DNA from 4 places in the Roseibium sp. RKSG952 genome. Region 1 is predicted to be linked to each of the others. Evidence: riboswitches for the same ligand, from Rfam matches in the RefSeq annotation. Region 1 holds a riboswitch; each other region holds the start of a gene.
The links. A riboswitch is a leader RNA that binds a small molecule or an ion and turns the genes downstream of it on or off. The one in region 1 is predicted to bind thiamine pyrophosphate.

Region 1 (8,511 bases):
CATTTGTGCTGGGTTATCTGGGTAATCTGGGTGCGACCCATGGAGCGATGTTGATCTTCATCTTGTTTATCGCCGTCAGTGCGTGGCTTGCGTTTGTCGCGATGGTCGAAATTCTCAGCGCGTTGCGATGGCATGATGCGGGTGATGTGGCCATCCTCGCCGGGCTGGTCTGCATTGCAGCGATCGGGCTTGTACTTGCGCTGATTATCCCGTTTCTGATGGTTTTCGTTCTCTATGCGATCATGGTTTTGACACCTGAGAGCGTAAGTAACGACTGGGTGAACCTGGTAGGTCCGTTCCGCGAGGGTGGTGTCCCGGCTGCCATTGTGCTGAGCATTGCCTGTATTCCACCACTCCTGCCAACGTTGTGGATCATGTGCTGTGGTCTGGGTACGTTGATTGCCAGAAACACCCCCATGATGTCCCGTTTCATTGCAGAGCTTAAGGTGAGTGAAGGTCCCTTGAACCAATCAGGGTTTGACAATCTGATGCGCCCGTATCGCAGTGCCAATGTGCTGGGTTTCGGAGTATCCACGGTAGCGACCTTTGCATTGCTGGCCGCTGCGTTGTGGATACTCAGCACCGTCTTTACAGTGACTGGCTGAAGCCCTTCGGGCTTCGCCAACCGTTTCGGCAGTCGCTGCACCAGTTTTCGAAGCTTTGCGAGTCAAGTCAGCCGCATACGCAACAACTAACCCGCCTCGTCTTCGAAGTACTGACGAAAGAAAACCGTGACGCCTTCGGATTTTATCGATCTTTCGATGGCCAGTCCTGCCCCCGGTGCAAACCACTCAAGCTGAACCCTGTGATTCAGCGCAGCTTCCAGATCTTCCACGCGGCGGTCATGCCAGTCCATATAGGCCATCTGAGCATAATGATGCGGGCTGGCCGGGAACACTTGTATTGCCAGATCAAAGTCGCTGTTTGCGGAATGCGTACCACGAGCCCGGCTGCCGAAGAGGATCACTTTTCGAATAATTGAATGCTGCTTTGCCCAATATTTTATGGCGTTGCTGTGTTGCTCGCTCAGTCCGTTAGTCACTGGTAAACCCTGTTTTTTGCCTGATGCGGTCTATTTAGGTGTTCAATGTAATATCTCCTAGGTCCGTATTTCAGACGGATGCGAGACCGGTTGGACCGGTCTCGCCATATCGGTCAGTCTTCAACAGGCAGGTAAAGATCTCCACCTTCCCGGAACTTGGCGGCCATGGCTTCCATTCCTTCTTTCTGCGCCTCAGACCGGATGTCGTGGCTGATCCGCATCGAGCAGAATTTCGGCCCGCACATCGAACAGAAATGAGCGACCTTGTGCGCTTGTTTCGGCAGAGTCTGGTCGTGGAATTCGCGCGCGGTGTCCGGATCCAGCGACAGGTTGAACTGATCTTCCCAGCGGAATTCGAAACGAGCCCGCGACAGAGCGTCGTCGCGACGCTGCGCGCCCGGCAGGCCCTTGGCCAGATCCGCCGCATGGGCGGCGATCTTGTAGGTGATGACGCCGGTTTTTACATCATCCCGATCCGGTAGCCCCAGATGTTCCTTGGGTGTGACGTAACAGAGCATCGCGCAACCGAACCAGCCGATCATCGCCGCGCCAATGCCACTGGTGATGTGGTCATAACCGGGTGCAATATCGGTGGTCAGGGGCCCGAGCGTATAGAAAGGCGCCTCGTGGCAGCACTCCAGTTGCTTGTCCATGTTCTCCTTGATCTTGTGCATCGCCACATGGCCGGGGCCTTCGATCATTACCTGACAGTCCTTTGCCCAGGCGATCTGGGTCAGCTCTCCCAGCGTCTCAAGCTCGGCAAACTGTGCTTCGTCATTGGCGTCGGCAATCGACCCCGGACGCAGGCCATCACCGAGGCTGAACGACACATCATAGGCCCGGCAGATGTCGCAAATCTCATCGAAATGCTCATACAGGAAGCTTTCCTTGTGATGATGCAGGCACCACTTGGCCATGATCGATCCGCCGCGCGAGACAATTCCGGTGACCCGATTCACGGTCATCGGAACCATGTGTAAGCGCACGCCCGCATGGATGGTGAAATAGTCCACGCCTTGTTCGGCCTGCTCGATCAGCGTGTCACGGAACACCTCCCATGTCAGGTCCTCGGCAATGCCGTTCACCTTTTCCAGCGCCTGATAGAGCGGCACGGTGCCGATCGGAACCGGTGAGTTGCGGATAATCCATTCACGGGTGTTGTGGATATTGCGGCCTGTGGACAGGTCCATGACCGTGTCGGCGCCCCAGCGGATCGACCAGACCATCTTGTCCACTTCCTCTTCCATCGAGGAGGTAACAGCCGACGTGCCCATATTGGCGTTGATCTTGACCAGGAAATTGCGCCCGATGATCATCGGTTCGCTTTCGGGGTGGTTGATGTTGGCGGGTATAATCGCGCGACCTGCGGCGACCTCATCCCGCACAAACTCCGGGGTCACGTAATCCGGAATATTGGCCCCCCAGTCATTGCCTTCGCGTTGCTCGACGATGGCCTCGCGCAGCTGGTTCTCACGAATGGCGATGAACTCCATCTCGGGAGTTACGATCCCGGCGCGGGCGTAGGCGAGCTGCGTCACCGCCTTGCCATCAGTTGCGCGCAGAGGCCGCGGGCGCACCGGAAACTCGGGCGTCAGGCGGTCGCCTTCAACAAACCCGTTATCCTCGGGCTTGATCTCGCGCCCGTCATACTCTTCGACATCACCGCGCGCCTCAATCCATTTGCGGCGCAACGGGGTCAGGCCTTGTCGAATGTCGGTAATCACGTTCGGATCGGTGTACGGACCTGAGCTGTCATAGACCGGCAACGGCGGCTCTCCCGCGGTCGGGTGGACCGAAATCTCGCGCATTGGAACGCGGACGTCAGGGTGCAGTGTGCCATTCACATAGATCTTACGCGAAGCAGGCAGTTCACCTGTGGTGATTTTGGGGTTGGGGACATTCATGTTGGTGCTCCTCAAGCGGTTCAACTCAAAAAGACACCAGATGAGTTTTGGCTTGGGGAAACGAGAGGGTGTACAGCCCTCTGTTCGGAGTGCGCCCGCCCGGATCCGTGGCCTGCGCGCCCTAGCTTCCTACGCCAGTATCAACTGGGTCAGGTTCAAAGGGTCGCGTCGCCGGGCAATGCCCCGTCAGCCTCTCAGTCCCCTCGGTGGGACTCCCCTGCGTGACCTTTGGTTAGCTCAGGCACCACGTCTGAGACAAGCCCTTATTCAGCCATGTTTCGATTTACATAAACACAGCGTTAGGTAGGAGGGCGCTGTCATCAGGAATTTGTCTCTGCGGCACCGGTTAGGTGCCGCAGAGATTTTTGTTTTAGAACGACCACTTAAGGCCGGCGCGCAGGAACGGGCCCTGAGCATTGTCGCCGATCTCCTGTTCGGCCTTCAGCTCCAGCAGCATGTCCTGAACCAGATCTTTCTCATAACCCACTGCGACGCTTGCACCGGTAAAATCTGTCGATGCAAAGATCACATTCTGAGTTGATGAGAAGACAGTGACATCGGCCTGCGAATCCCCCAGACCTCGGCGCAGTACACCGCTCAGCTGGCCTGACAGAACTCCGCCATTGTTGAATTGCTTTTCAACTTCGGCACCCAACCGGGCTTCAATCACCTCGGTTGTGATGTCTCCGACCGTGGCATTCGCGACCGAGCCGGTTTCCGTGTAACCATCATCCTTCTGATTGGTATATCTGGCGTCTGCAAAACCGATCAGCCCGAATTTGTCGCTGACATCGAACGCGCGCTCAACACCGATATGTGCAGTCAGCAGTGTGCTGTCATAATCTGCCTTTGCATCGGCGCTGCCCGTGATCTGACGTGTTCGATCAGTCGAAAGCCAGCCGTAACCAAGCCCGGCCTCAACCGTGAACGCGCCAAACTGGCGACCCACCGCTGCATCCAGATAGAAGCCAGTGGTGTCAAAGTCGGTCGTGCGGCTATCACCATCGGCCGTGAACACGCCCATACCAAAAGCCAGTGCAATGCCGTTTTCTGTCTGGCCGGAAAGTCCGGCACTGCCGTTGAACAGCTTCACATCGGTTTTGACGTCAGGGTCATTCTCGAACTCGCGGTATTCTGCGTCGATCATTGCAAACGGTCGGAACCCACCGAAAGTTGCACCGGGTGCATTTCTGAACGAAACACCCTGTGTTACCTGCGGGGCCTGCTGGAACTGCAGCGCATTGCCGCTGCTGCCTACTACGCTGCCAAACATGGCGACGACATCGCCCGGCGTTGCAACGTCGGTCCCGTCAACGACAGCATATACCGGAGCTGCCCCACCTTCGTTCTGGACAAACCAGGCAGAGTCCTGATCCGAAATCTTGGTGGTGAATGTTCCCACAGTTGGTGCAGCGTCCTCAAAGCTGAAAACTTTGCTACCCCCTTGTGCGTCCAGATTCACATCGTGATCACCCACACGGATCCGGCCCGAGATGTTGTCTTTCGTATCTACGTTCAGGACACCTTTGCCGGTTCCCAGATAGATCGCATAAGCATCACCGCCGTCGGAAGTGGCCGAGATGGTTCCCACATCCGTAATCACGCCGTCAAAGTTCTCGAAATACAGACCATACGCATTCGCAGCGGGACCACCCGTTGCGCTTGCCGAGATAGATCCGGTGTTTGAGAACGTGCCCTGCATATTCTCGACCCAGATACCCGCAGCCAGCGCTTCGGCATCGTCAGTGCCGTTCGCTATTGCTGCAGCGGCGCTGATGGTGCCTGTGTTGGAGATGTCTGCGGTGACCTCATCATAGAGCAGGATCGACTGCGCCCTGACATTCTTGGCACCTTCGGCCCGAACCATGATGCTGCCGGTGTTCGCAACGCGACCCCCGGTGTTTCCACGCACATAGACGCCACGGGCGGTAGCATCATCTGCATCTGAAACACTGGTGGTTCTGATGGTGCCAGAGTTCGAGAGCGTGCTGTCAAAGCCGTCCCTGATCTGGATGGCGCCTGCATAAGCTGACGCACTTGTTTCACCCTTGGCAGAAACAGTGATGGAGCCGCTGTTGGTGATGTCGCCCGCGACATCGTCCCCGACATAGAGACCATATCCTTCGGCCTCGTCCGTAGCATCCGTGGAGGTCACGTTGATCGAACCCGCATTGGTGAAGCTGCCCGTTAACGCGTTGCTGATATAGACACCGCCTGCTGTTGCAGAGGTTTCACCATCGGCCTTAACCGTGATTGCTCCGCTGTTCGAAACGTTGCCGTCTACTCCGCTCGCGTAGATGCCATACGCTTGCGCTTCAGAGCCAAGACCCTGCGCCTGCGCTGATATCGTGCCGCTGTTTGCGATGTTCCCACTTACAAGCGCACCGGCATAGAAACCGGCTGCCGAAGCAAAGGAATCGGGTGCAGTTGCCTGTGCCGAGATCGTGCCGGTATTGGTAAAGTCACCATCCAGCGTTGAGGATGAGTAGATGCCATATGCATAGGCCTGGGATTCATCAGCGATCGCCTGCACGGTTATGACGCCGTTGTTGATCGCGTTGCCTTCGAACCCGCCACTGACATACAGGCCATAGGCTTCGGCCGAGGATGTTTCGTCCTGTGCAAAGGCATTGACGGAGCCGGAATTGAAGAAGTCTCCGGTAAGTCCGCTGCGGATATAGAATCCATAGACGGTCGCAGATGAGTAACCCTCTCCTCGGGCGCTCACCGAACCGGTGTTGACGATATTACCGGTCATGCCGCCTCTGACATACAGGCCGTAGGCTTCTGCTTCTTCCGTTTCGTCAGTCGCGACTGCACTGATTGAACCGGAATTCACAAAGTTACCTTCAAGGCCATTGCGGATGTATATACCCGCGACGGTTGCTGAAGAATTCCCCTCACCTCGGACCGAGATGGTGCCGGTGTTGATGATATCACCATCCATTTCGCCGCTGACATACAGACCATAGGCATAAGCCTCATCCGTCTGGTCGATGGCGACGGCACTGATCGTTCCGCTGTTGCGGAAGGTTCCGTTGAGATCGCCACTGATTTCAAAGGCTGTCGCAGTGACCGAAGAATAACCCTCGCCACGAATATCGACAGTGCCAGTGTTGATGATGTTTCCGGTCATGCCATTGCGAACTTGAAGCCCAAAAGCCTCGACTTCATCATCCACGACATCGCGTGCATGCACCGTAATCGTTCCGGTGTTGACGAAATCGCCTGTCAACCCATCGCGTATATCGAATGCGATCGCCGTAGCTGACGATACCCCATCCGCACGAATGTTGACGTTGCCGGAGTTGAAGATGCTTCCGGTCATTGCGCCGCCAACATACAACCCGGTGGCAACGCCCTCGTCATCGCTCGAGTTGGCCGTGACAGAGACGGAGCCCTGGTTTACGAAGTTGCCATCAAGATCTTCACCAATGTAGAAGCCTGCGGCATTGGCCTCGGTCACTGCATCGTGGCGCACGGCGACGGAACCAGTGTTGATGACATCGCTCGAGACACCGCCGTCTACGAAGACGCCGCTTGCATCCGGTGGGACAACTGCAAATGGTGGTGGAGGGGGAACAGGTCGTGACCGAGCAGCGGCGCTAACCGATCTGACGTCGATGGTGCCCGAATTAAAGAAGGCTCCGTCCAGCCCCTCGCCGAAATGGAAGCCGCGGGCGGAGGCAGAAGTCTGTCCCAACGCGCGCACAACCACCGAACCGCTGTTGCCGACATTCCCTGTCATATCGCCGCCACTGTAGAATCCGGCAGCAGATGCAAAGTCAGCGGTTTCCGTCGCCTGTGAAATCAGTGCGCCGGTGTTGACGAAATCGCCATTCACATCGGAGGATGAGTATATGCCATACGCATAAGCTCCATCCTCTTCGGCAAATGCCGTAGCCGAGATCGTCCCGCTGTTGGTGACATTACCGTCCACGCCGCTTGAGACATACAGGCCATACGCTTCGGCGGAATCGGTCTGATCTGTGGCAATAGCGGTCACTGAACCGGAATTGTTGAAATCACCGGTCAGGCCGCTTGTGATGTAAAAGCCGGCAATGGTCGCAGAGGAATACGCATGTCCGATGGCCTGAACCGATCCGGAGTTGACGATATTGCCAGTCATGCCGCCGCTGACATAAAGGCCATAGGCTTCAGCTTCTTCGGTTTCATCAGTCGCAATGGCAGTGATCGAACCGGTGTTGTGAAAGTTGCCTTCCAGTCCACCGCGAATCTCGAATCCTGCGACGGTCGCCGATGAGTAGCCGTCGCCCCGGACAGCAATGGTGCCGCTGTTAAAGATATCGCCATCCATGCCACCACGCACGGTCAGGGCATAGGCCTCGGCTTCGTCATCAGTGGTGTCTGTGGCGTTGACGGTTACAGTTCCGGTGTTGACGAAGTTACCGGTCAGGCCACCACGGATATCAAAGGCTGCTGCTGTCGCCGAAGAAACGCCCTCGGCCCGAATATCGATGCTGCCCCCGTTGACGATGTTACCGGTCATGGCTCCGCTCACGTAGAGGCCATTGGCAACGCCTTCATCGTCGGTTGAGTTCGAGACAACCGAGATAGAGCCGGTATTCGAAAAGCTGCCATTGAAATCACCGGACAGATAGACAGCGGCGGCGGTGGCCGATGAGCTTGCATTGGCGCGAACGTTGATTGAACCGCTGTTCACCACGTTTCCGGTCGTGTCGCCTTCTACATACAGTCCTGCGGCATCAGCTTCGCCAGAGGTCGCAGTCGCCGTTGCTGTAATCGTTCCGGTATTGTTGAAGCTTCCGTTCAGATCGCTTTCCAGGTGGTAGGCCCAGGCCGTGGCCGTCGTCTGCCCGGTTGCAACGGCCTGCACGTTGCCATTGTTGATCAAGTTGCCGTTGGCGTTGCCCTGAATTTCAACGGCAATAGCCTCGGCATTGGTGCCGTTGTTGGTCGCTGTGGCCTGCAGCGTGCCCGAGTTGTTGACATCGCCATTCAGCGCCCCGGTAATCAGGATCGTGCGGGCTTCGAGGGTCGAGCCGTTTTCAGCAGTGGCGCTGATCGTGCCGCTGTTGTCGATATTCGTGCCGACATCGCCGGCGAACACAAGCCCAAGTGCAGAAACATCGCTGGTTCCAGCTGCGCTTGCGGTGGCTGAAATTGTGCCCGAGTTGAAAACTGAACCTGTCGATTCAACGCCGTTTGTGAACAGCGCGCCAAGTGCGCTTGCGCTGCCGCTGCTGGTGGCCTGTGCATTTGCAGTGACGGTGCCGGTGTTCACAAATGCACCGCTATAGTCTCCGCCCATCAGGAAACCAAATGCCGCCCCATAGGTGCTGCTGCCGGCGTTGATAGCTATCGTGCCGTTGTTGATGATCTCACCGGTCGCGCTGAGATCCCCGTCCAGAAGTACACCGAATCCGGTGGCGCTGGCCGAAGAAGGGCCCGAAATAGTGCCGTTGTTGATCGCTGTGCTGGAATAGTCCGTATCAATGAGAACGGCGGGACCGCCGCTTGTGGTCAGGTTGACCGCTCCGGTTGCCGTAATTGTGGTGTCCACATCGGTGGAAACAACTGCTC
Region 2 (4,770 bases), on a different contig from region 1:
GAATAATCCGGGAGGTTGGCATGAGTGCGGTCAGGCCCGCCACGCTCAAGCGAAAAGTCACTCCGGCTGGCGGTTGCGGCTGGTAGGCGCATGAAACCCGGGCTTGATCGCGTCCTCCGATATATCGAGTTGCAAATCCTCCAGCTTTATCACTTGCCCATCCTCACGAACCAATTCCACGCGAACGGCTTGACCTGTGTTCCGGTCGACATAGCGGAACGGTGACACTTCAGGCGGAACCAGGTGATCATACCCGAACTGCCCGAATGATACGATGGCCGGAACCAAACCGTATCCACGCTCCGTGATCTGATACTCGGCGTGCTTGCGCTGGCCCGGCTCCTGATAGTCTTTGGTGACGACAATACCGGCCTCAGCCAGTTGCTTCAGCCGTTTCGACAATCCGGCTGGCGAAATGCCGATATGTCCCTGAAGTTCTCTGAACCGCGTCACGCCTGCCAGAATGTCTCGCAAAATCAGAATCGACCAGCGGTCGGAAAGAATATCGGCGCAAGCGCCGACCCCGCAGTAAGTCGTATCCACGTCGCGCCAATCCGTCGTCATCACATCCCCTCTTGGTGATTTCCATCGCAAACGCATCCGGACTGTTCCTCCGCCAACAGCAAGATGCAGATGCCTCTGTAATTCCGGTCCGGTTTCCAGGTCCACGGTTTTCTTGAAGTCCCTTTGCGCCCGGTTTCCTTAAAAAGGCCTCGCCTTCTTGCCTCATGCCTGCACTGCTGCAGCCAATCCGGATCGGCACCCGTCCCCTCAGGCTTAATCCATTACACTGTTCAAAAATACCTTGCTACATATTTTGAAGTCAGATAAACCGATCTCCGGACCCATCGGAATGCCCTGCAGCAATCAATCAGGACCCGCGCATGATGACCTATTCAATCGCAAAGACCGCATGCCTCGTTGTCGACCCGTTGAATGACTTTCTCTCCCCCTTTGGAAAAGCCTGGCCGATGTTGCGGCAAGTCACCAGGGAGACGCGCCTTCAAGAGAAGATGGGCCAAACCCTGCGTTTGGTCCGCTCCCGCGGTATTCAGGTGGTCTTTGCCCCCCATGAAAGGTACCGGGGCGGCAAGCGCCCGGACCGCAAATACCTGCATCCCTCGCAGTACCTTCAGGGCGTGTTCAGAATGTTCAGCGCACGCGGGTTTGGCGGCCGGTTCCATAAGGATTTCCGCCCGAAGGACGGAGATATCATTGCGAGCGAGCACGCTTGCTCAAGCGGTTTCATCGGCACGGACCTCCAGGACCTGCTTCAGGAACGCGGCATCACCCACCTGATCATCGTCGGTATGCTTGCAAACACATGCATCGAATCCACCGCCCGCAGCGCGGTCGATCTGGGATATCACGTGACCCTCATGCCGGAGTGCGTCGCGACGTGGACGCATGCGGATCAGGCCGCTGCCGTCGATCATTCCTACAAACAACTCGGCCACCAGATATTGAGCCTCGGCGAGCTGGAAGCCGCTCTGGAAGAAAGAGAGCCCGCACATGCTTAGCGCAGCCCTGAACCGAATGAATGCGGCCATTCTCCGCCGCAAGACAGATTCTTACCGCCAGTATCCGTCCGGAAAGACCGCAGTGATCATGGTCGATGCAATTCCGGCGTATCTGGCGGACCAGGATGGCCTGATCCGCAAGATAAAGCAGATCATGGATTTTGCCAGACACCGGGGCATGCCGGTCATCTTCAGCGATTTCGGGGGGAGCCGGCCTGCAAGGGACCTTGTCCCCGGCGTAAAGCGGTTGTTCGACCTTCTTGAGAAAGCCGATGCCGAAGCGACCACATCTGCAGCCTTTTGGCACGGGGAAAGTCCTTTGACACACCAAAGACAAAGCCTGAGCGCGTTTTTTGACGGAACACTTGCAACGCAACTGAGTAAATCCGGCATCGAACATGTGGTTCTGGCAGGTGCCTTCGCCGACTTGTCGGGAGACTCAACGGCGCGCCACGCATCCGAACTCGGTTTTCATACAACGGTCCTGTCAGACGTATTCGGCGCTACGAGCAAAGGCGCACATGCCGCAACACTCGGCATCACCCTGCCCCGGCTGGTGCATCAGGTCACGACTGCAGAATCGTGGCAGCGCGACGTTCTGGCGTAATACCAACCGCTCGAATTATTGACCTTTTTGACCTGGTTCTCCGCCGGTTCGGCCAGGAGAGTTTCAAAGGACGATGCGGGACATCATTCGAGAAACTGGACGCCGTGCGAACCGGCGGAAAACCGCCTGGCGGTGCGCAGCGCCCTTGACGCTCAAGCCCTTGTGCAAAAATCGCAAAGTAAGCTTTTCAAGGCACAGTCCGCCTTGAAGGGCTTCCCAAAAAATGAGCGCTTCAGATTGACCTGCTTACATCGTTCAGCACTTCTAAATAGAGCTCACCGGTTTTGCGCGCAGGAGATTTTCGATCTGCAAGTTCATTAGAAATCCCGCTGTTCCTGTGTCATGGCGGCAGGACGCAAATACCAATGCGTGCATAACCAGCTCCAGCACCCTTGAAGATGAGCCGCCGAGCCCTTACCCTAGGGGCGTTGCAGGGGAGTCCCGCCGTTTAGGGGACTGAGAGGCTAACAGGACGGATGTCCGGTGAAGCGACCCTTTGAACCTGACCCAGTTGATACTGGCGTAGGAAGCCCGGTCCCGAGCCTGACGGTTTGTCCGTCTGGTTGTTTCATGTCGCAAGTATCATCTTGGGGCCCCGTCAGTTTCCCGTGCCAAATGTCCGCTGTGTCTTTTTAAGCCAGCAGCTTGAGGAGCACCGGCATGACGTCACATTTTCCTTCCCCGGACCCGTCAAAGGTCCCGGCCATCACAACAGGCCCCCTTCCCGCTTCGAAAAAGATTTTTGTCGACGGCACACTTCATGACGGTGTGCGCGTGCCCATGCGCGAAATCTCGACCCATCCGACCGCCGGCGAACCGCCGCTTCCGGTCTATGACAGCTCGGGCCCCTACACCGATCCGGAATTTGTGCCGGTTATACGCAATGGCCTGCCTGCCTTGCGCTCGGACTGGATTGCCCGGCGTGGCGACACGGAAAGTTATGAGGGCCGCGAAACCAGGCCCGAAGACAACGGCTTTGCCCGGGGCGACCATCTGGTCCCAGAATTCCCTGCAAAACGCGCGCCCCTGAAAGCGGTATCGAGGGAGGCTGTCACCCAGCTCGCTTATGCCAGGGCCGGGATGATCACGCCGGAAATGGAGTTCGTGGCCATCCGCGAGAACCTGAAGCGCGAAGCCGTGGCCAGCGAACGCGACGGCGAAGCGTTCGGTGCCAACTTGTCCGATATCGTCACGCCTGAATTTGTCCGCCAGGAAATCGCGGCAGGCCGCGCAATCCTGCCCGCCAACATCAACCACCCGGAACTGGAGCCGATGATCATCGGCCGGAACTTCCGGGTCAAGATCAATGCCAATATCGGTACCTCTGCCGTCACCTCATCCATGGAGGAAGAGGTCGAAAAGATGGTCTGGGCAACCCGCTGGGGTGCCGACACGGTGATGGATCTGTCGACCGGCCGCAACATTCACAACACACGGGAATGGATCCTGCGCAATTCGCCGGTGCCGATTGGCACCGTACCGATCTATCAGGCGCTGGAGAAGGTCAAGGGCATCGCCGAGGACCTGACCTGGGACGTATTCCGCGACACGCTGATCGAACAGGCCGAACAGGGCGTCGACTACTTCACCATTCACGCAGGCGTGCGCTTGCACATGGTTCCGATGACGGTCAAGCGGGTAACCGGGATCGTGTCGCGCGGCGGCTCGATCATTGCCAAATGGTGTCTGCACCACCACAGGGAGAGCTTTCTTTACGAGCGGTTCGACGAGATCTGCGACATTTGCCGCGCCTATGATGTCAGCTTTTCTTTGGGCGACGGCCTGAGGCCGGGGTCCATTGCCGATGCCAATGACGAAGCCCAGTTTGCCGAACTGGAAACCCTTGGCGAACTCACCAAGATTGCGTGGGCCAAGGACTGTCAGGTGATGATCGAGGGGCCGGGCCACGTCGCCATGCACAAGATCAAGGAAAACATGGACAAGCAGCTTGAGTGCTGCCACGAGGCCCCGTTCTATACCCTGGGCCCGCTGACGACCGATATCGCACCTGGTTACGATCACATCACCAGCGCCATAGGGGCTGCGATGATCGGCTGGTATGGCTGCGCCATGCTGTGTTATGTCACGCCGAAAGAACATCTCGGTCTGCCGGATCGCGAAGACGTCAAGACCGGCGTGATCACATACAAGATCGCAGCCCATGCCGCCGACCTCGCCAAAGGACTGCCGGGAGCACAGGCGCGTGACGACGCACTGTCACGGGCGCGTTTCGAGTTTCGTTGGGAAGATCAGTTCAACCTGGCGCTCGATCCGGAAACCGCGCGCGATTTTCACGACCAGACCCTGCCGAAGGAAGCACATAAGGTGGCCCATTTCTGCTCCATGTGCGGGCCGAAATTCTGCTCCATGCGGATCTCCCACGACATCAGGACCGAAGCCCAGAAAGAGGGCATGGAAGCGATGGCACAAAAGTACCGCACCGGCGGAGATCGCTACATGCCCGTGACGGAACCGGCCAAAGCCGGATAGAAGACCACGGCTGTTCCCCGCAGCGCTTTCGCTGCGGGGAACTTCAGAATTTCAACCGGTGCCGGTTTGGGTTTTCCCTAGATACCGGTTTCAACTTCTTTAAAAATCATCCAGATCAATTCGCGCAGCATTCAGTGAATGACTATCTTTGCC
Region 3 (8,511 bases), on a different contig from region 1:
TCTATATGGCCGATGATCAGCAACTGCGTGATCTGACCTTTTGGGGCATGGGCTCACTTGCCGGTGCTACATGGATCAAAGTGGTGACCGTGGCGCCAATCATTCTAATAGCGGTGGTCAGCACCCAGTTTCTTGCACGTGCTCTGAACGGAATGGCGATGGGCGAAGCTGTCGCGCATCACATCGGAATACCTGTACAACGTAGCAAGAATCTAGCGATCCTGGCTGTGGCAGCTGCAACCGGAGCCGCCGTCGCAGTTTCGGGTGGCATCGGGTTTATCGGGATCGTCGTACCGCACCTTCTGCGGCTGGGAACAGGTCCCGATCACCACAGATTGCTGATGAATTCAGCGCTGCTGGGCGCCAGCCTGCTGCTTTGCGCGGACATGATCAGCCGCGTCATCGTTGCACCGGCTGAACTGCCTATTGGTATCGTCACCGCAATACTCGGAACACCTGTGTTCCTGTGGATTCTGCTGCGGCGCCACGGAACGATGGGGATGTAGAAATGGAAGCGACAAACATCCGCGTGACACTGGGCAGAAAGGAAATTCTGCATGGTATCGACTTCAAGGCAGAACCGGGAAAGGTTACGGCGATTATTGGTCCCAACGGATCAGGTAAGTCCACCTTGCTAAAGACGCTGTCAGGCGAAATTACGGGTGCGGGAACCATAACGCTCAACGGATCTGACATCTCATCCCTGCAGCCATGGGAACTATCCCCGATGCGGGGTGTCCTTCCACAAGCCTCATCGGTTGCCTTTCCCTTCACCGTGCTCGAGATCGTTCGGCTTGGGCTTGCGCGCGGGTTGGCCGGTGCAGATGAACACTTGCCGATTCAAGCGCTGAAGCATGTTGATCTAGCCGGGTTTGAAAACCGGTCCTATCAGGAGTTGTCGGGGGGCGAGCAGCAGCGTGTGCAACTGGCCCGTGTTCTCACGCAGGTTTGGGAAACTCCGGACAGTTCCGAGACCAAGTGGCTTCTGCTGGACGAACCCGTCGCCAGTCTGGACATCGCCCATCAGTTCACGGTCCTCGATATCGCCCGAGATTTTGCATCGCGAGGCGGCGGTGTGGTGGTGGTGATGCATGACCTCAATCTGACAGCTTTGTTTGCGGATACAATCTACGTGCTTTCGCAAGGCCGCGTTTGGGGATCGGGTGCACCGTCGGAGGTATTGAACGACGACATGATGCGGGATGTCTACGGCATCAATTTGCAGATGAATAAAACACCCCCGACTCAGGTGCCCTTCGTACTGCCACAGGCCATGTACCAGAACACCTGACAGACCTAGTTTGATCGCGATCACCTGCATTCGGGACCGCGACCCTACACGTCCTGGTATCCAAACCCGGTTTATCGCGGATAGCAGCCAAAACTGCCCCCAAGGCTCAACGCAAAGTGCATTGCATTCTGCGCGGTTTGCTCCTATGCGTCCCGGCCACCGGTCGCAGCCTACCCGGGTATCAAAACAAGGACTGAAAATCATGAAGACTACATTGGTCTGCTCCGGCGGGCTCGATTCCGTTTCGCTTGCTCACGTTCTGGCGAATGACGGACAATTGTCGCGTCTTGTGTCATTTGACTATGGCCAGCGGCACAACAAAGAACTGGCCTTTGCCGCCGCCTGTTCCGAGCGTCTGAACGTACCCCATCACGTGATTGATCTGCGATCCGTCGGGGCATCGCTGACTGGTTCTGCGCTGACGGATGACCTGGATGTACCAGACGGCCATTACGCCGAAGACACGATGAAAGTCACAGTGGTGCCGAACCGCAATGCGATCATGCTGACCATCGCATATGGTGTCGCCGCTGCTGCGGGTGACGACGCCGTTGCAGCTGCGGTGCATGGCGGGGATCACTTCATCTATCCCGATTGCCGTCCTGCATTCACGGATGCGTTCGATGCGATGCAACGCGCGGCTCTTGATGGCTACGCAGATGTCTCGTTGTACGTCCCCTTCGTGCATCGTTCCAAGGCTGACATCGTTGCCGAAGGTGCACGGGTTAACACACCATTTGATCAGACGTGGTCCTGCTACAAAGGCGGAGAAAGCCACTGTGGTCGTTGCGGCACCTGTGTGGAGCGGCGCGAAGCATTCGATCTTGCCGGTGTAGCTGACCCGACCCTTTATGAAGACCCCGATTTCTGGCGCGCGGCGATTGAAGGAAAGCAAGACTGATGTTCCGGATCACCAAAGAGTTTCACTTCTCTGCCTCACATCAGCTGGGCCACCTGCCCGAAACGCATCAATGCGCGCGGCTGCATGGGCATAACTATATCGTGGTGGTCGAACTGGCCGCAGCCGAATTGAATCGGGACGGTTTTGTTCGGGACTATCAGGAACTGAAGCCACTCAAAACCTATATCGACGACAGCTTTGACCACCGGCACCTGAACGATGTGATGAACGAAATCTCAACCGCTGAGAACCTGGCGCGTCACTTCTATGAATGGTGTTCAGCCCGCTGGCCAGAAACGGCGGCCGTCAAGGTGTCTGAGACCCCTAAGACCTGGGCGGAGTATCGACCATGAGCTTGAGGATATCCGAGATCTTCGGCCCCACTGTACAGGGCGAAGGCGCACTGATCGGCGAACCGACAGTCTTTGTCAGGTCCGGCGGATGTGATTTTCGTTGTTCGTGGTGCGACAGCCCCCATGCAGTCGACAGCGACTATCGTCAAGACTGGACCCCGATGAAGGCCGAGACGGTCTGGGCCGAAGTCCAACGCCTGTCCGGCGGGCAACCATTGACCGTTTCGCTGTCAGGCGGCAATCCGGCCATTCAGGATTTCGCCCCGCTCATCGCACTGGGCAAGGAACATGGCTACGGATTTGCCTGCGAAACCCAGGGCTCGATCGCCAAGCCGTGGTTCTCAGATCTCGACATGCTGATCCTGAGCCCCAAACCGCCAAGCAGCGGAGAAATGATGGATTGGAGCCAGTTTGACGCCTGCTTGGCTGCGCGCCCAACCCGTACCGTCCTGAAGATTGTGATCTTCGATAGTGCTGATTTCGATTGGGCGCGCGAAGTCGCAGATCGTTATCCGGATCTGCCGCTCTATCTTCAGCCCGGAAATCCGAACAGCGATCCAACGGAACCCATCGACCTGGGTGAAACGACAGGACGATTGGAATGGCTAATCGACACAACACTGAACGCACGATGGTTCAGACCCCGTATTCTTCCCCAGCTGCATGTACTTGTCTGGGGCAATAAGCGCGGCGTCTGAGCAAAGGAGAAACACATGAGTGACAGCATCTACAGCAATCTCACCCAGCTGGGCGGCGCAACGCAAATGCCTGCCAGCCCCGAAGAGGCCGAGCTGGAGCGTGTCCAGAACCCGCAGGCGGACGTGGACTACAACGTTCGCTTTACGGCACCCGAATTTACCTCTCTCTGCCCGATGACGGGACAACCCGACTTTGCACATCTGGTGATCGACTATGTACCGGGTGAGTGGCTGGTTGAAAGCAAATCACTGAAACTGTTCCTGGGTTCATTCCGGAACCACGGTGCATTTCACGAGGATTGCACAATCTCGATCGCACGGCGTTTGACGGAGTTCCTCGAACCCCGCTGGCTGCGTATTGGCGGATACTGGTATCCGCGCGGGGGCATTCCGATTGATGTGTTCTGGCAAACCGGTGCGATGCCCGAAGGCGTCTGGATTCCCGATCAGGGAGTGCCACCGTATCGCGGGCGCGGCTGAGCTGATGATGCGGGCGAGGCAATCGAGCGCTGCGCCCGCATATTTGACTATGACACAGAAAGCCGGATAGATCGCGATATGGCTCAGCACCCTGTTTTCTGGACGTTTCGTCGGTGCCCTTATGCGATGAGGGCGCGCCTCGCGCTGGTCAGCGCGGGTGTAAAGGTCGAGCTGCGTGAGATCCTGCTGCGGGACAAACCACAGGCTTTTCTTGATACTTCAGCGTCTGGGACAGTGCCCGCTCTTCGAACCAATGACCAGGTTCTGGATGAGAGTCTGGACATCATGATCTGGGCTTTGGAACAGAGCGACCCCCAACAGTTGCTCGATATGCCGAAGGAAGGTTGGGAGCTGATCTCAACCAATGACGGCCCGTTCAAGAATGCACTGGATCACACCAAATACGCCACGCGATATCCCGATCTGGACGAAGAGGTTGAGCGGCAAAAGGCGGCCACCTATCTGACCGTCCTTGACCAAAAACTGGATGGGCAGGCGTGGCTGTTCGGAGATCGACCAACGATTGCAGATCTGGCAATGCTGCCATTCGTGCGCCAGTTTGCAAATATTGACCGTGTGTGGTTTGACGCTCAGCCTTGGCCCAACCTTATCAGATGGCTGGACCAATTTCTGACTAGCGACACTTTCGGGCAAATCATGCACAAATACGCCCCTTGGTCAGAAGATGATGTGCCGATTTGGTTCGGAACCTCAGACGCTGTCTCCGACCTATAACTGCCGCAACTGCGAACCGGTTTTGAACACAATCACCGGACCTGTGATTGCTGTGATTGTTTCACCGGTATTTATCGGATGGTAAGTCGCGCGGGGTGGTCGTGCGCCATCATCGATGTCGCGTTGCACCCAATCCCGCTCCTCCATCATTCGCAAGGACTGTGAGAGGGCGCGATCAGTGATCGTCAGCAGGTTTCGCCTGATCTCGTTAAAGTGGCTCAGTTCATGAAGGGTCGCCAGAACGGGCAACGTCCATGAGCGCCGAAGCAGATCCTGATTATCTTCGCTGGTCGCAGACAGGATCTGATTGGCGAACCGGGCTGCCACTGCACCACGCTGTGTCAGTCGAAATTCCGGTCGCAACGGATGGCCGTAGCCCGGGTTTCGCTCAAGCAATCCAATTTGGATGAGATGATCTACACTCTGAGAGAATGACGTACGGCCCGCGCCGGTTGCAGCCAACAATGGCGCCTGCCGCCCAGGGACACCTTCGTGAAGATTGGAAAGAATGGGCAGGGCCCACGCCCGCGAAGTGATGTTGACAAGTGCATCAATGTACATAAAGTATAGTTACTATATTTTACCTTAAAAGGAAAGATGATGCCGCTCATTTCCCTGGAAGAAACCATAACAATTGCGCTGTCGGTTAAGGATCGTCACGCCAGCGCCGATTGGTACGAGAGCATGCTTGGCTTCAAAACGCTTTATCATGCAGATGAGGCAGGTTGGTCAGAGCTAGAAACCCTGACCAAGGGCGTAACCCTTGGGCTTGGTGAGCACACCAAACCCGCGCCCGGAAACTGCGTCCCTGTATTCGGCATCGCCGACCTAGACAGCGCAAGGCAAAAGCTAGAACAGGCTGATGTTCAGTTTGACGGCCCAACAGATGTAGTCGAAGGCATGGTCAAGACGGCGACATTCTATGACCCCGACGGCAACGCCTTCATGCTTGCCCAAGATTTGACGGGCGGGTCCTGAGGAATTGTAGACCCAAGGATCGTTGCCGAAGTTGCGGCAACGGTCTGCAATTAATGTCAGATATGAGCAATTTGTGAGCGCTACCTTTCGGTTCGTGCACCCTGGGTGACGCGATTATAGTTGTAATCGGGTCTCCATCCTCCTAATCACAGCTTCACCTCGGGGTGCGTGGCCTGCCGCGCTGAGATGCCTATCAGGCGAACCCGTTGAACCTGAACCGGCTAGAACCGGCGGAGGGAAAGGTGACGGTTTCATCCATCCTTACCCTCTCGCCGCAATGGAGGATGATATGAAACATCTGCTGATTGCTGCGGGATTACTGAGTGCAACTTCGGCTATTGCCGCCGACAAACCTCAGCTGACCGTATACACCTATGACAGCTTTGTCTCGGACTGGGGTCCGGGTCCGCAGGTCGAAGAAGCTTTTGAAGCGGTCTGCAATTGCGATCTGAATCTTGTTGGCGTTGAAGATGGCGCCGCCCTGCTGTCACGTATCCGGCTTGAGGGCGAAAACTCGGAAGCTGACGTGGTGCTGGGACTGGATACCAGTCTGATCAATGCAGCCAAGGAAACCGGTCTGTTTGCACCCAGTTCCGTTACAGCTGACTACGCGCTGCCGATTGAATGGACCGACGACGTTTTTGCGCCCTACGACTGGGGCTATTTCGCATTTGTTCACAACGCCGATTACTCGGCCCCAGCGAATTTCCGTGAATTGGCGAACAGCGAGACAAAGATCATCATTCAGGATCCACGTTCTTCCACACCCGGCCTTGGTCTGTTGTTGTGGGTGAAGGCGGCCTATGGCGACGAGGCACCCGAAATCTGGGCTGGTCTTGCAGACAATATCGTAACAGTCACCAAAGGGTGGTCCGAGGCCTATGGCCTGTTCCTCGAAGGTGAATCGGATATGGTCCTCAGCTATACCACCTCTCCGGCCTATCACCTGATCGCTGAAGAAGACGCTTCGAAATCGGCAGCTGTCTTTGACGAAGGCAATTACATGCAGGTTGAAGTGGCAGGGAAACTCGCCGGGACTGATCAGCCGGAACTGGCGGATCAATTCCTGGAATTCATGGTTTCGGATGCGTTCCAGCAGATCATTCCTACAACCAACTGGATGTACCCGGCAGTGACCCCGGCAGCTGGGTTGCCCGAAGGGTTTGAAACCCTGACCATTCCGGAAAAGGCTCTGCTCTTTTCACCCGATGAAGCCGCCGACGTGCGGGATCAGGCACTTGCAGAATGGTTGAGCGCGCTCAGCCAGTAAGCCCATTGCCGGGTATCGGCGCGGCTGCCCTGGTCGCCGCGCTGATACTGGGCACACTGGCCGCAGTCACCCTGCGTGCCGAAGCAGGCGGTGGATTTGGTCCGGCCGACTGGGCTGCCCTGCGTTTTACACTTACTCAAGCGATACTTTCCGCGCTGTTCAGTATTGGATTGGCGGTTCCGGTTGCACGAGCACTCGCCCGGCGACGGTTTCCCGGGCGTCGCGCGCTGATTGCGCTGCTTGGCGCGCCGTTCATTCTTCCCGTTATTGTTGCGATAATCGGATTGCTGCAGGTCTTTGGTCGGGCCGGCTGGATCTCTGATATATTGGGTTATTTTGGCTTCGCACCCATTCGTATCTACGGCCTGCATGGCGTGGTATTGGCCCATGTATTCTTCAATTTGCCCCTTGCCACGCGCCTCATCCTGCAGGGATGGCAAGAAATTCCGGCCGAGCGATTTCGCCTCGCTGCTCAGTTAGGCTGCAACGGAGTGGCCATGTTCCGGTTGATCGAGTTGCCGATGCTGAAACGGATTTTACCGGGCGTGCTTGCGGTAATCTTCGCCATTTGCCTAACCAGTTTTGCTGTTGCGCTGACTCTGGGTGGCGGGCCCCGTGCGACCACAATCGAACTCGCGATCTATCAAGCCTTTACCTATGACTTTGACCTCGGCCGTGCTGCACTGTTGTCGGCGCTACAACTGGCCCTGACTGCCGCTGCAGCTTTGGCCGCCCTAAGGTTTTCTCACAGGGACGGCTTCGGCACCGGGCTGGATCGCCCCATCCGCCGGTGGGACGGCGGCGCGCCCATTGCCGATGCCTTATGGATCATCGCAGCGGCCGCGTTCCTGCTGCTTCCTTTGGCATCTGTTGTGATTTCAGGTTTTGCTGGTCTCTTCGAAACGCCAGCTTTGGTGTTCCGCGCCGCATTGACCTCGGTCATGGTGGCGGCCGCGAGTACTGCAATCTTGCTGCTGCTGGCGCTGCCCATGGCCACTGCTGTCGCGACAGGGCGATATGGAATTGTTGAGCTCAGTGGCATCCTCGGGCTGGCCGCATCACCGCTGGTGATCGGTACCGGATTATTCATTTTGGTCAGGCCTGTGGCCAACCCGACAGCGCTTGCGCTTCCGGTGACGGCACTGGTCAACGCAGTTATGGCTCTGCCCTTCGCATTGCGCATTCTTGTCCCGGCCGCGCGCGATGTGGTGTCGCGACACGGCCGACTGGCGCTTTCCCTCGATATGACCAACATGACCTTCTTTGTCCGCATTCTGCTTCCTCGAATGCGCGCGCAGATCGGTTTTGCAGCCGGGCTGGCCGCAGCCCTTTCGATGGGAGATCTCGGTGTGATCGCACTGTTCGCAGACGCCCAGATAGCAACGCTGCCTTTACAGATTTACCGCCTGATGGGAGCTTATCAAATGCAAGCCGCCGCCGGAGGGGCGCTGCTATTGCTGCTGTTGTCCATGTCGGCGTTCTGGATATTGGATCGCGGAGGACGCTGGCATGCTGAAGCTTAGTGATTGCGTCATTGAAAATGGCAATTTCACCCTGCACGCCGATCTTTGCATCGAACCCGGGGCGAGCGTTGCAATCATTGGCCCATCAGGTGCAGGTAAATCGACATTGCTGGAAACCATTGCCGGTTTTCGTTCCCTAACTCAGGGTCAAATATTCTGGCAGGGTACCGAGATAACAGATCTGCCACCGGGCAAGCGTCCGCTGGCAATGCTATTTCAGGACGGCAACCTGTTCCCTCATTTGACCGCTGAGCAGAATATCGCTTTGGGGGTGCGCCCAAA
Region 4 (8,511 bases), on a different contig from region 1:
CATGAACTTGGCATAGCGCGGATCATCGACCTTGTCCTTGTGAACCACATAGATCAGTTCGTCGAAGATCGGCACACCGTTTTCTTCCGGATAAAATGCCTTACCTTCCTTGCCTTCGATCTCGATCTGCGTCAGTTCGAAATTCCGGTAGGCCCCGATCACGGCATCGACCTGACCGGACATGAGCGAGGGAGACAGGGCGAAGTTGACATTGATCAGCTCAACGTCATTCACCGACAGGCCGACGGACTTCAGCATCTGCGACAGCATGGCGTCTTCAAAACCGGAGACGGAAAAGCCGATCTTCTTGCCTTTGAGATCAGACAGTTCCTTGATCGGACCGTCCTTCAACACGATCAGGGAGTTGAGCGGCGTCTCCACCAAGGTGCCGATGCGGGCAACCGGCAAGCCTTCATTGATCTGCGCATGCAGGGTCGGCTGGTAGGAAACCGCGATATCCCCCTGTCCGGCGGCGACAAGCTTCGGCGGCATTGCCGGATCAGCCGGCTCGATAAATTCGACTTCAATCCCCTCGGCTTCAAAGAAGCCCTTGGCTTGCGCGGTGATCAAGGGGGCATGATCCGGGTTGGTAAACCAGTCCAGCAGGACGGTCAGCTTTTCCGCAGCCTGAGCCGATGCGGATAGTCCGACGGTCAATGCGGCTGCGCACAACGCGCCGAGCAGGCGTTTTTTCATCAGTATCCTCCAAATGGATTTGGGCAGATCAATCCTCGACCTGCCAGGGAACTAGAAAACGTGTGAGATGGTCGACCAGAAAGCGCAGGATCAGCACCATGATGGCCAACAGAATGAGCGCTGCAAACATGACGTCGGTCTGCATGCGTGCGTTGCTCTGAAGCATGATGAAGGCAAGCCCGCCCTTGGCCCCGACCCATTCACCAACAATGGCGCCAATCGGTGCAAAGACTGCGGCAATGCGCATGCCGGAGGCAAGGGCCGGAAGCCCGGCGGGGATCCGGAAGTACAACAGCTCCTTCCAGCGCGGCAAACGGTAGAGCCGGGCAAGGTCCGTGAGACCGGGATCGGCCCGGCGCAAGCCGTCATAGAAGGTCGAGGTCACCGCGAAAAAGATGACCAGCACCGCCATCACGATCTTGGATGCGAGACCGAAGCCAAGCCACAAGACCAAAATCGGAGCAATTGCAAAAACCGGCAACGCCTGGGTGACCAACACGGCAGGCAGGAGTCCCCTGCGGAAAAGCGGAAACAACCACATCATGATTGCCAAAACAGTGCCGGCTGTCACGCCGCAGATAAATCCCAAAACGGTTTCAAAGGCCGTGATGGACGCATGATGCAAAAGAAAACCGCTTTGAGAAAGGAACGCATCCGCTACACGCATGGGACCGGGAAGCATGAATGGTGGGAGCGCGAAAATCCGGACCACGGCTTCCCAGATGCCGATTGCAAGCGCGAGCCCCAAGCCGACCCTCACCAATCGCAATATGACCTGGCGCAATGCGTTTTGTGAAAACGGAATGCGGCCTGCCTGATCGGTGCCAAGACTGGCGTTCAGTTTCAACACGCTGGATCCCCCCGCGCTGGCCCCGACTGGCTCAGCGTTCGATATTGGAGATCCGGGAAAGGCTAAAGGCTTCCGTCCCTTCGCCGGCATGACCCGGATCAGGTTCTAAGGGTTCGGCTATGAGCCATCTCAGTTCCGCTGCGGAACACCCCTCGGACCGGGGCAAACCATGCCCCGGTGTTTCATGAATTGCAAGTCATTCCTATTGAGGCTGCCATGCAGCGACCGCCTGTTCAACAAGCTCGGTGCCCGTCGGTCCTTTTTCCAAGGTCAGGATTCCGCGTTTGCCCGTATCGAACAGCATCGGGATGTCGATCCAGCCGCGGTCACTGAGGAGCCCCATGTTGCGTTCGCGCTCGCTCGCCAGACTGGAAAGGGCGATCCAGAAATAGCCTTCCGAGACCTTGACCGATGCTCCGAGCAGGGCATCTCCGCGCGCTTCTTCCGTCGGCTTCATCACCAGCCCCGGGACATTCACGACATCACCGGAGGAGAAGTTTTCCGGGAAATCATACCGGATTTCGACCAGGTGGCTCGCTGGCAAAGAGCTGTCGTCATTCGGCTTGATGCGAAGATTGACACTCAGATCGCGTTCAGGGATGCGGATAGCGGCGGCCAGGACCTCTTGCGAACGGCCCTGGATATCGGTTTCACTTTCCAGCGACCAGACAACCTCGCCATTCGATGCTGTTCCCGAACCGTTTGCCTGTTCGCCTTCCTCATAGAGGATCGACCGCTGTGACCCCAAAAGGGCTGGCGTTTCCGTTGCACCTGAAAGAGCCTGTGTCGGATCATCAATTGTGCTCGGGCTGGTCAGGGCCGCGATTTGCGCATCCGGTGCTTGCGGCACCCTGTCTTCGGTCGCAGGTGCCTGTGCCGCAGATGCCGTATCAGGCTCGACCGCAGCTTCAAGATCCTGCGGCGTAATCAGCGTGGTCGTGACAGTGCGCGCATCGGGGGCGGCCGCAGGCTCCCCATTTGCATCCAGAAGCCTGTCGGCGTTCTTGGCGGGTTCGGGGGCCGCAGGTGCCGTTGGCGTTGGTGATGGCGCTACGGAGGCTGTCTCGGCGGGCTCTGCAGGCTCAACACTGTCGGCAGTGTCAGGAGCCATTGCAACGGTTTGCTGGTCATCGCCAAAAATCAGCGCGGCAATCACGGCGCGCTGCAGGTACACCACACCCAAAATGCCGATGCCAACCAGAATGACGACCATGATCAGGAAAAGCGACACAATCGAGCGGCCACTGCTTTGACCGATCGAGCCGGAAGCCGGTTTTGTCTGCTTTTTCCTTTGGGCCCCAGGCGTCACGCCCGGGATCTTGCCGGCCTTTTTTTCCGCACTTGCTGTGCCGGCACTTTCGTTTGCCGCGCCGGTCTTGCTATTTGCAGGGTCCGATTTGGGCGTCGGCTTGGCGGCTGTAAGAACGGGTTCCTTGCGCTCACCCTTTGCGCCAGCTGCCGCAGCCGCCATATCCTGTTTGCTCGACTCGGCCGCCTTGTGGGTGGCCGTTCCAAGCTTTTGCGCAGCTTCAATGGTGTCCTTCAGCGGCGAAGGTGCTTTTTTAGGCGGCTGGACCTGTGACTGTGGAGCCGCCGCTTGCGGCTGAGCCGGTTTGGATACAGCAGGCTCGGGCGCAGAGGACTTCTCCGGGCCGGACTTTTGCGGTGCTGCTGGCTGAGCAGCCGCTTTTTGTGCAGCATCCGTTTTTTGGGGGGCCGCAGCCTCAACTTTCGGGCTTGGATCCTGCTTCGCGGGAGCCTGTTTGTTCTGCTTTGGATCTGCAGGTTGTTTGGGCGCTGCAGCAGCCTTGGCCTGTTCGGCTTGGGCTTTTTGCTGTGGTTCCGCTGCCGGTTTCGGGGCGGGTCCGGCCGCCGGCTTCTCGGCAGGGTGTTTGGGAGCGCTAGGCCCGGCCTTGGCCGCTGCCGGAGCGGAGCCCGGCTTCACCGCTTGCGCGGCTGGTTTCCCTGAAGCGGCTTCCTGAGGCTTCTGCGGCTTTCCTTCGCCAGCCTGCGCATCCGGTTTGGGGCGCGGCGCTTGGGGTTCAGCGGCCTTCGCCGGGGCCGGCTTTCCCGGTTCGGCCGTTGGCTGCTTAGGCTCGGCTGGTGTTGCCGCAGCCTTTGGAGCGTTGGCAGGAGCCTGCGGTTTCGCCTCGGCTTTCGGCTCCGGTTTGGCAGCGTGTGCTGGAGCCGGCGCCTGCTCCGCAGGTTTGGGCGCGGGATCCGGCGCAGCCGGTTTGGCGCTGGCCGGCGAATTTTGTTTTGTAGCTTGAGGCTCGGCCTTCGGCTGAGGGGCAGCCTCTTTGGGGGGCGGGGCCGCTTCAGCTTTCGGCTGTTCGGTTTTGGGCTGTTCGGCTTCCGATGCGGCCGGTTTGGAGACCGGGGCCAGTCCAAGCACCTCGCGCGCTGCTTCGGCTTCTACCTTGCGAATGGCCTCTTCAAGGCGCAGCTGCTCCGCAGTAATCTCGCTTGGGGACAGGGGCGGTTCGTAGGCCTTGAGCTGATTTACAATCGCATTTCGGGCTCTCGTGTAAACGCTGCGGCGCGCGGCACCGTTGTTTTCGGGGAGCGCCGAAATCGTTTTTTTCAAGATCGTGTAATAGTCAGCCATCGTCCTGCCTGTCGGCCATTTGCCGGGTGAATAGTTGCCCCGCTAAAGAATTATATCAAGACGCGCTAAGATCGAACCCCTCATGGTTCTGATTAGCTTGTTCCCGGACCGGATTTTGTCTACCCGGGCCGGAGGCTCCGCATCCAAACATCTCGCTACATCAGCAAGCAGCTGTGACCGTGCGGGGGGCTGAACCACAGCCCCCAACCCGGGCCTGCAGCTCTTGCTGCTGCAAGCAATCCTCTAAAGGCTTAATCCTGAAAAGGATTCTGGACGAGGATCGTATCGTCACGTTCCGGACTTGTCGACAGCAAGGCGACAGGCGCCCCGATCAATTCCTCAACCCGGCGCACATACTTGATGGCCTGAGCCGGCAAATCGACCCAGGACCGCGCGCCTTCAGTGGATTCTTTCCACCCCGGCATGGTTTCGTAGATCGGAACAACCCGCTCCTGCGCGCCTTGCGAAGCAGGCAGATAATCGATTCGCTCGCCGTCCAGTTCATAGCCAACGCAGATCTTGATCTCGTCGAGGCCATCAAGAACATCAAGCTTGGTGAGAGCGATGCCGTTGATACCGGAGGTGCACACGGTCTGACGCACCAGAACAGCATCAAACCATCCGCACCGGCGGCGGCGGCCGGTAACGGTTCCGAATTCGTGACCGCGGGTCCCGAGGAATTCGCCGACCTCATTGTCCTGCTCGGTCGGGAAAGGACCCTCGCCGACACGCGTTGTGTAGGCCTTGGTGATCCCGAGAACATAGCCGACAGAACCCGGCCCGAGACCACAGCCTGTCGCCGCCTGCCCGGCCACGGTGTTGGACGACGTCACGAACGGATAGGTACCGTGATCGATGTCGAGCAAGGCGCCTTGGGCACCTTCAAACAGGATCCGCTTGCCTGCGCGGCGTTGATCGTCCAGCAGTTTCCAGACCGTGTCGACAAACGGCAAGACCTGATCGGCAACGCTTGCCAGCTCGTCATAGATCGCCTGTGCGGAGATTTCATCCTGGCCCAGACCACGGCGCAGCGCATTGTGATGCACCAGCATCCGGTCGATCTTGCCCGGCAACGTGGTCAGATTCTTCAGATCCATCAAGCGGATTGCGCGACGTCCGACCTTGTCCTCGTAAGCCGGGCCAATGCCCCGCTTTGTCGTGCCGATCCTGGTACCGGTGTTTGAGCTTTCTCGCAAGGCGTCGAGTTCACGGTGCAAAGACAGGATCAGCGTCGCGTTTTCGGCAATGCGAAGCGTTTCCGCAGTCACGACAACACCCTGTTCCCCGAGGCGGGTGATCTCTTCGACAAGGGCATGCGGATCGAGAACGACGCCGTTCCCGATCACAGAGAGCTTGCCTTCGCGCGCAACCCCGGACGGCAACAGCGACAATTTGTAGGACACGCCGTCAATGACCAGGGTGTGGCCTGCATTGTGCCCGCCCTGAAAGCGCACAATGACGTCAGCCTGTTCGGACAGCCAGTCGACGATTTTTCCTTTTCCCTCGTCACCCCACTGCGAACCGACGACAACAACATTGGCCATGAAGACAACGCCCTCCTGAAGCGAAACAGCCCCGAAACACAAAGCAAAACCGGAGCACAAACACATCAAGCCCCGGGCCATACCGCCCGGGGCAAACGCGGCGGACTATATCCATTCACTCCCGAACTTGCGAGCCCCCTAAGACCCGAATTTCATGACAATTTGGCATTTCGCTGGCTCGACGCACGGGTTCGGATCGCAAAACGGGTGTCCGGGTTATAAAATGGCAGATACGCCTGTGTCCGCAGCAAGACAACAAGCGGGGCAACGCATGATGAGCCGGTGGAACTGGATCCTTCTTTTTCTTCTTGGGGGGATATGGGGCGCATCATTCCTGTTTGCGAAAATCGCCGTCACGCAGATCCCGCCGCTGATGCTTGTTTTCCTGCGCGTTGCCCTGGCATGTGGGGCGCTACACGTGATCCTGCGCTTCAGCGGCCACAAGTTTCCGGTGACCCCTTCCATGCTGATCTCATTTCTCGTGATGGGTTTATTGAACAATGCCGTCCCGTTTTCCCTGCTGTTTTGGGGGCAGACGGCGATCGGCGCCGGGCTGGCCGCGATCCTGAATGCCACAACGCCTCTGTTCACATTTCTTGTTGCAGCGCTGCTTTTGCGGCAGGAACCGGTCCGGCCTCATCGCGCCGTTGGCGTCCTGTTCGGTTTTGCAGGCATCGTGCTGATGCTATCGGCCAGCCTGTCAGGTCTGGATGCGGCTCCGTTCCGGGCACAGCTCGCGTGCCTTGGAGCCGCCTGTTCCTATGCCTTTGCCGCCGCCTATGCAAAACGCTTCTCGGGGCTGCCGCCACTTGTGTCGGCAACCGGACAATTAACCGGCTCGACGCTCTCGATGTTCCCGGCCGCATTGCTGACGACCGGATCCTGGTCGTCGGCGGACGTCAGCTATGACGTTTGGGGATATGTCGCAGCCCTTGGCCTTGTGGCGACCGGCCTCGCCTATCTGATTTATTTCCGACTGTTGGCCGACGCCGGTGCGACAAATGCCTCTCTGGTCACTTTTCTGGTACCCGCCAGCGCCATCCTGCTCGGACATGTCGTTCTGGAGGAAGGACTGACACAGATCCAGATGGGCGGTCTCGGATTGCTTCTTGCCGGCCTGCTCGTGCTCGATGGCCGATTGCTTGCACTGGTCAGGCGGCCGGAACAATTCCGCTGATCCGGCCGCTGAAGCTCTCATATGGATCAAAACCTCAATGGTTTGACCTGCTTGACATGAGTGACGGCCTGCAACCGGTCGAGCACGCTCTGCGGAACAGGTTCGTCCACTTCAATCAGACAGATGGCATCACCGCCAGCAGTCAAACGGCCCAGGTTGAACGTCGCGATGTTGACATCGTGACTGCCGAGCTCCATGCCGAGGTGGCCGATAAAGCCGGGTTTGTCCTCATTGGTGATGTAGAGCATATGGCGCCCGAGTTCGGCTTCCATATTGATGCCCTTCACCTGAATGATCCGGGGCTTGCCGTCAGCAAAGACGGTTCCCGCGACAGACTTTTCCTGACGCTCGGTGGACACCGTGAGACGGATATAGGTTTCGTAAGCGCCTTGTTGTTCACGGCGAACCTCTTCAACGGCAATACCCCGGCTTCTGGCCAGGGTCGGCGCGGACACCATGTTCACGGTTTGCAGAAGCGGCGTGAGCAGGCCGGTCAGGGCGGCAGCCGTCAATGCATTGGTATTCATCTCTGCAACAGCGCCGGAAAACTCCAGCCGCACCTTCTTGATCGCCGTTTCCGTCAATTGGCCTGCAAATGACCCGAGCTGTTCGGCAAGGCGCACATAGGGCGTCAGTTTCGGTGCTTCCTCTGCCGAGATCGACGGCATGTTCAACGCGTTGGTCACAGCACCGTCGAGCAAAAAGTCGCACATCTGCTCGGCCACCTGAAGCGCGACATTTTCCTGTGCCTCATTGGTCGATGCCCCAAGATGAGGGGTCGACACAAAATTCGGGGCCCCGAACAGAATATTTTCCCGTGCCGGTTCCTCGACAAACACGTCAAAGGCCGCGCCTGCGAGGTATCCACTTTCGAGTGCTGCGCGCACCGCATGCTCGTCGGCAAGTCCGCCGCGAGCGCAATTGACCAGATAGGCACCGCGTTTCATTTTCGAAATGGCGGCAGCATCAATGATGTTCCGGGTCTTGTCGGTCAGCGGTGTATGCAGAGTGATGAAATCGGCCCGCGGCAGCAAATCCTCCAGATCGACTTTCTCAACGCCGAGCGCCAGGGCGCGCTCGGGCGTCAGATACGGGTCGAAGGCGAGCACCTTCATGCGCAAGCCAAGCGCGCGATCCGCGACAATCGAACCGATATTGCCGCAGCCGATCAAGCCCAGCGTCTTGCCGGACACCTCCGTGCCCATGAACTTCGACTTTTCCCATTTTCCGGACTGGGTCGAGGCATCAGCGGCGGGGATTTGCCGGGCAACGGCCATCATCATGGCAATTGCATGTTCGGCCGTGGTGATGGCATTACCGAACGGCGTGTTCATGACAATAATGCCGCGTTCGGTCGCCTTCGGTATATCGACATTGTCAACGCCAATGCCCGCCCGTCCGATCACCTTGAGCCGGCCGGCCGCCGCAATGACCTTCTCGGTCGCCTTGGTTGCCGAGCGGATGGCCAAGCCATCATAGCGTCCTATGACGGACAGCAAGGCGTCCTTGTCCTTGCCGAGCTCGGGCTTGAAGTCGACATCGATACCGCGGTCCTCAAATATCTTGACCGCAGCCTCGGACAGCTTGTCCGAGATCAGTACTTTCGGAGCCATGTGTTACTCCCTTGTCTGGATAA

Region 2: another riboswitch for thiamine pyrophosphate. It lies ahead of thiC (phosphomethylpyrimidine synthase ThiC); the one in region 1 lies ahead of thiC (phosphomethylpyrimidine synthase ThiC).
Region 3: another riboswitch for thiamine pyrophosphate. It lies ahead of thiB (thiamine ABC transporter substrate binding subunit); the one in region 1 lies ahead of thiC (phosphomethylpyrimidine synthase ThiC).
Region 4: another riboswitch for thiamine pyrophosphate. It lies ahead of E1297_RS18905 (ABC transporter permease); the one in region 1 lies ahead of thiC (phosphomethylpyrimidine synthase ThiC).

What each region holds. Positions count from the first base shown of each region.
Region 1 is NZ_SMMF01000959.1:238,570-247,080, forward strand. Features, by position in the region: gene E1297_RS41100 (hypothetical protein) at 1-605, shown strand, start outside; gene E1297_RS41105 (nucleotidyltransferase domain-containing protein) at 692-1,042, opposite strand; gene thiC (phosphomethylpyrimidine synthase ThiC) at 1,156-2,946, opposite strand; TPP riboswitch at 3,056-3,175, opposite strand; gene E1297_RS41115 (hypothetical protein) at 3,317-8,511, opposite strand, start outside.
Region 2 is NZ_SMMF01000715.1:78-4,847, forward strand. Features, by position in the region: gene E1297_RS04575 (helix-turn-helix domain-containing protein) at 58-564, opposite strand; gene E1297_RS04580 (cysteine hydrolase family protein) at 885-1,520, shown strand; gene E1297_RS04585 (cysteine hydrolase family protein) at 1,513-2,127, shown strand; TPP riboswitch at 2,558-2,658, shown strand; gene thiC (phosphomethylpyrimidine synthase ThiC) at 2,788-4,617, shown strand.
Region 3 is NZ_SMMF01000960.1:22,154-30,664, reverse strand. Features, by position in the region: gene E1297_RS41360 (iron ABC transporter permease) at 1-506, shown strand, start outside; gene E1297_RS41355 (heme ABC transporter ATP-binding protein) at 509-1,291, shown strand; gene queC (7-cyano-7-deazaguanine synthase QueC) at 1,494-2,192, shown strand; gene queD (6-carboxytetrahydropterin synthase QueD) at 2,192-2,545, shown strand; gene queE (7-carboxy-7-deazaguanine synthase QueE) at 2,542-3,243, shown strand; gene queF (preQ(1) synthase) at 3,259-3,723, shown strand; gene E1297_RS41330 (glutathione S-transferase) at 3,802-4,458, shown strand; gene E1297_RS41325 (helix-turn-helix domain-containing protein) at 4,453-4,920, opposite strand; gene E1297_RS41320 (VOC family protein) at 5,059-5,436, shown strand; TPP riboswitch at 5,587-5,693, shown strand; gene thiB (thiamine ABC transporter substrate binding subunit) at 5,726-6,706, shown strand; gene E1297_RS41310 (thiamine/thiamine pyrophosphate ABC transporter permease ThiP) at 6,682-8,229, shown strand; gene E1297_RS41305 (ATP-binding cassette domain-containing protein) at 8,216-8,511, shown strand, end outside.
Region 4 is NZ_SMMF01000911.1:38,348-46,858, reverse strand. Features, by position in the region: gene E1297_RS18910 (ABC transporter substrate-binding protein) at 1-696, opposite strand, end outside; gene E1297_RS18905 (ABC transporter permease) at 725-1,378, opposite strand; TPP riboswitch at 1,605-1,709, opposite strand; gene E1297_RS18900 (hypothetical protein) at 1,749-4,154, opposite strand; gene E1297_RS18895 (adenylosuccinate synthase) at 4,406-5,698, opposite strand; gene E1297_RS18890 (DMT family transporter) at 5,922-6,875, shown strand; gene serA (phosphoglycerate dehydrogenase) at 6,902-8,488, opposite strand.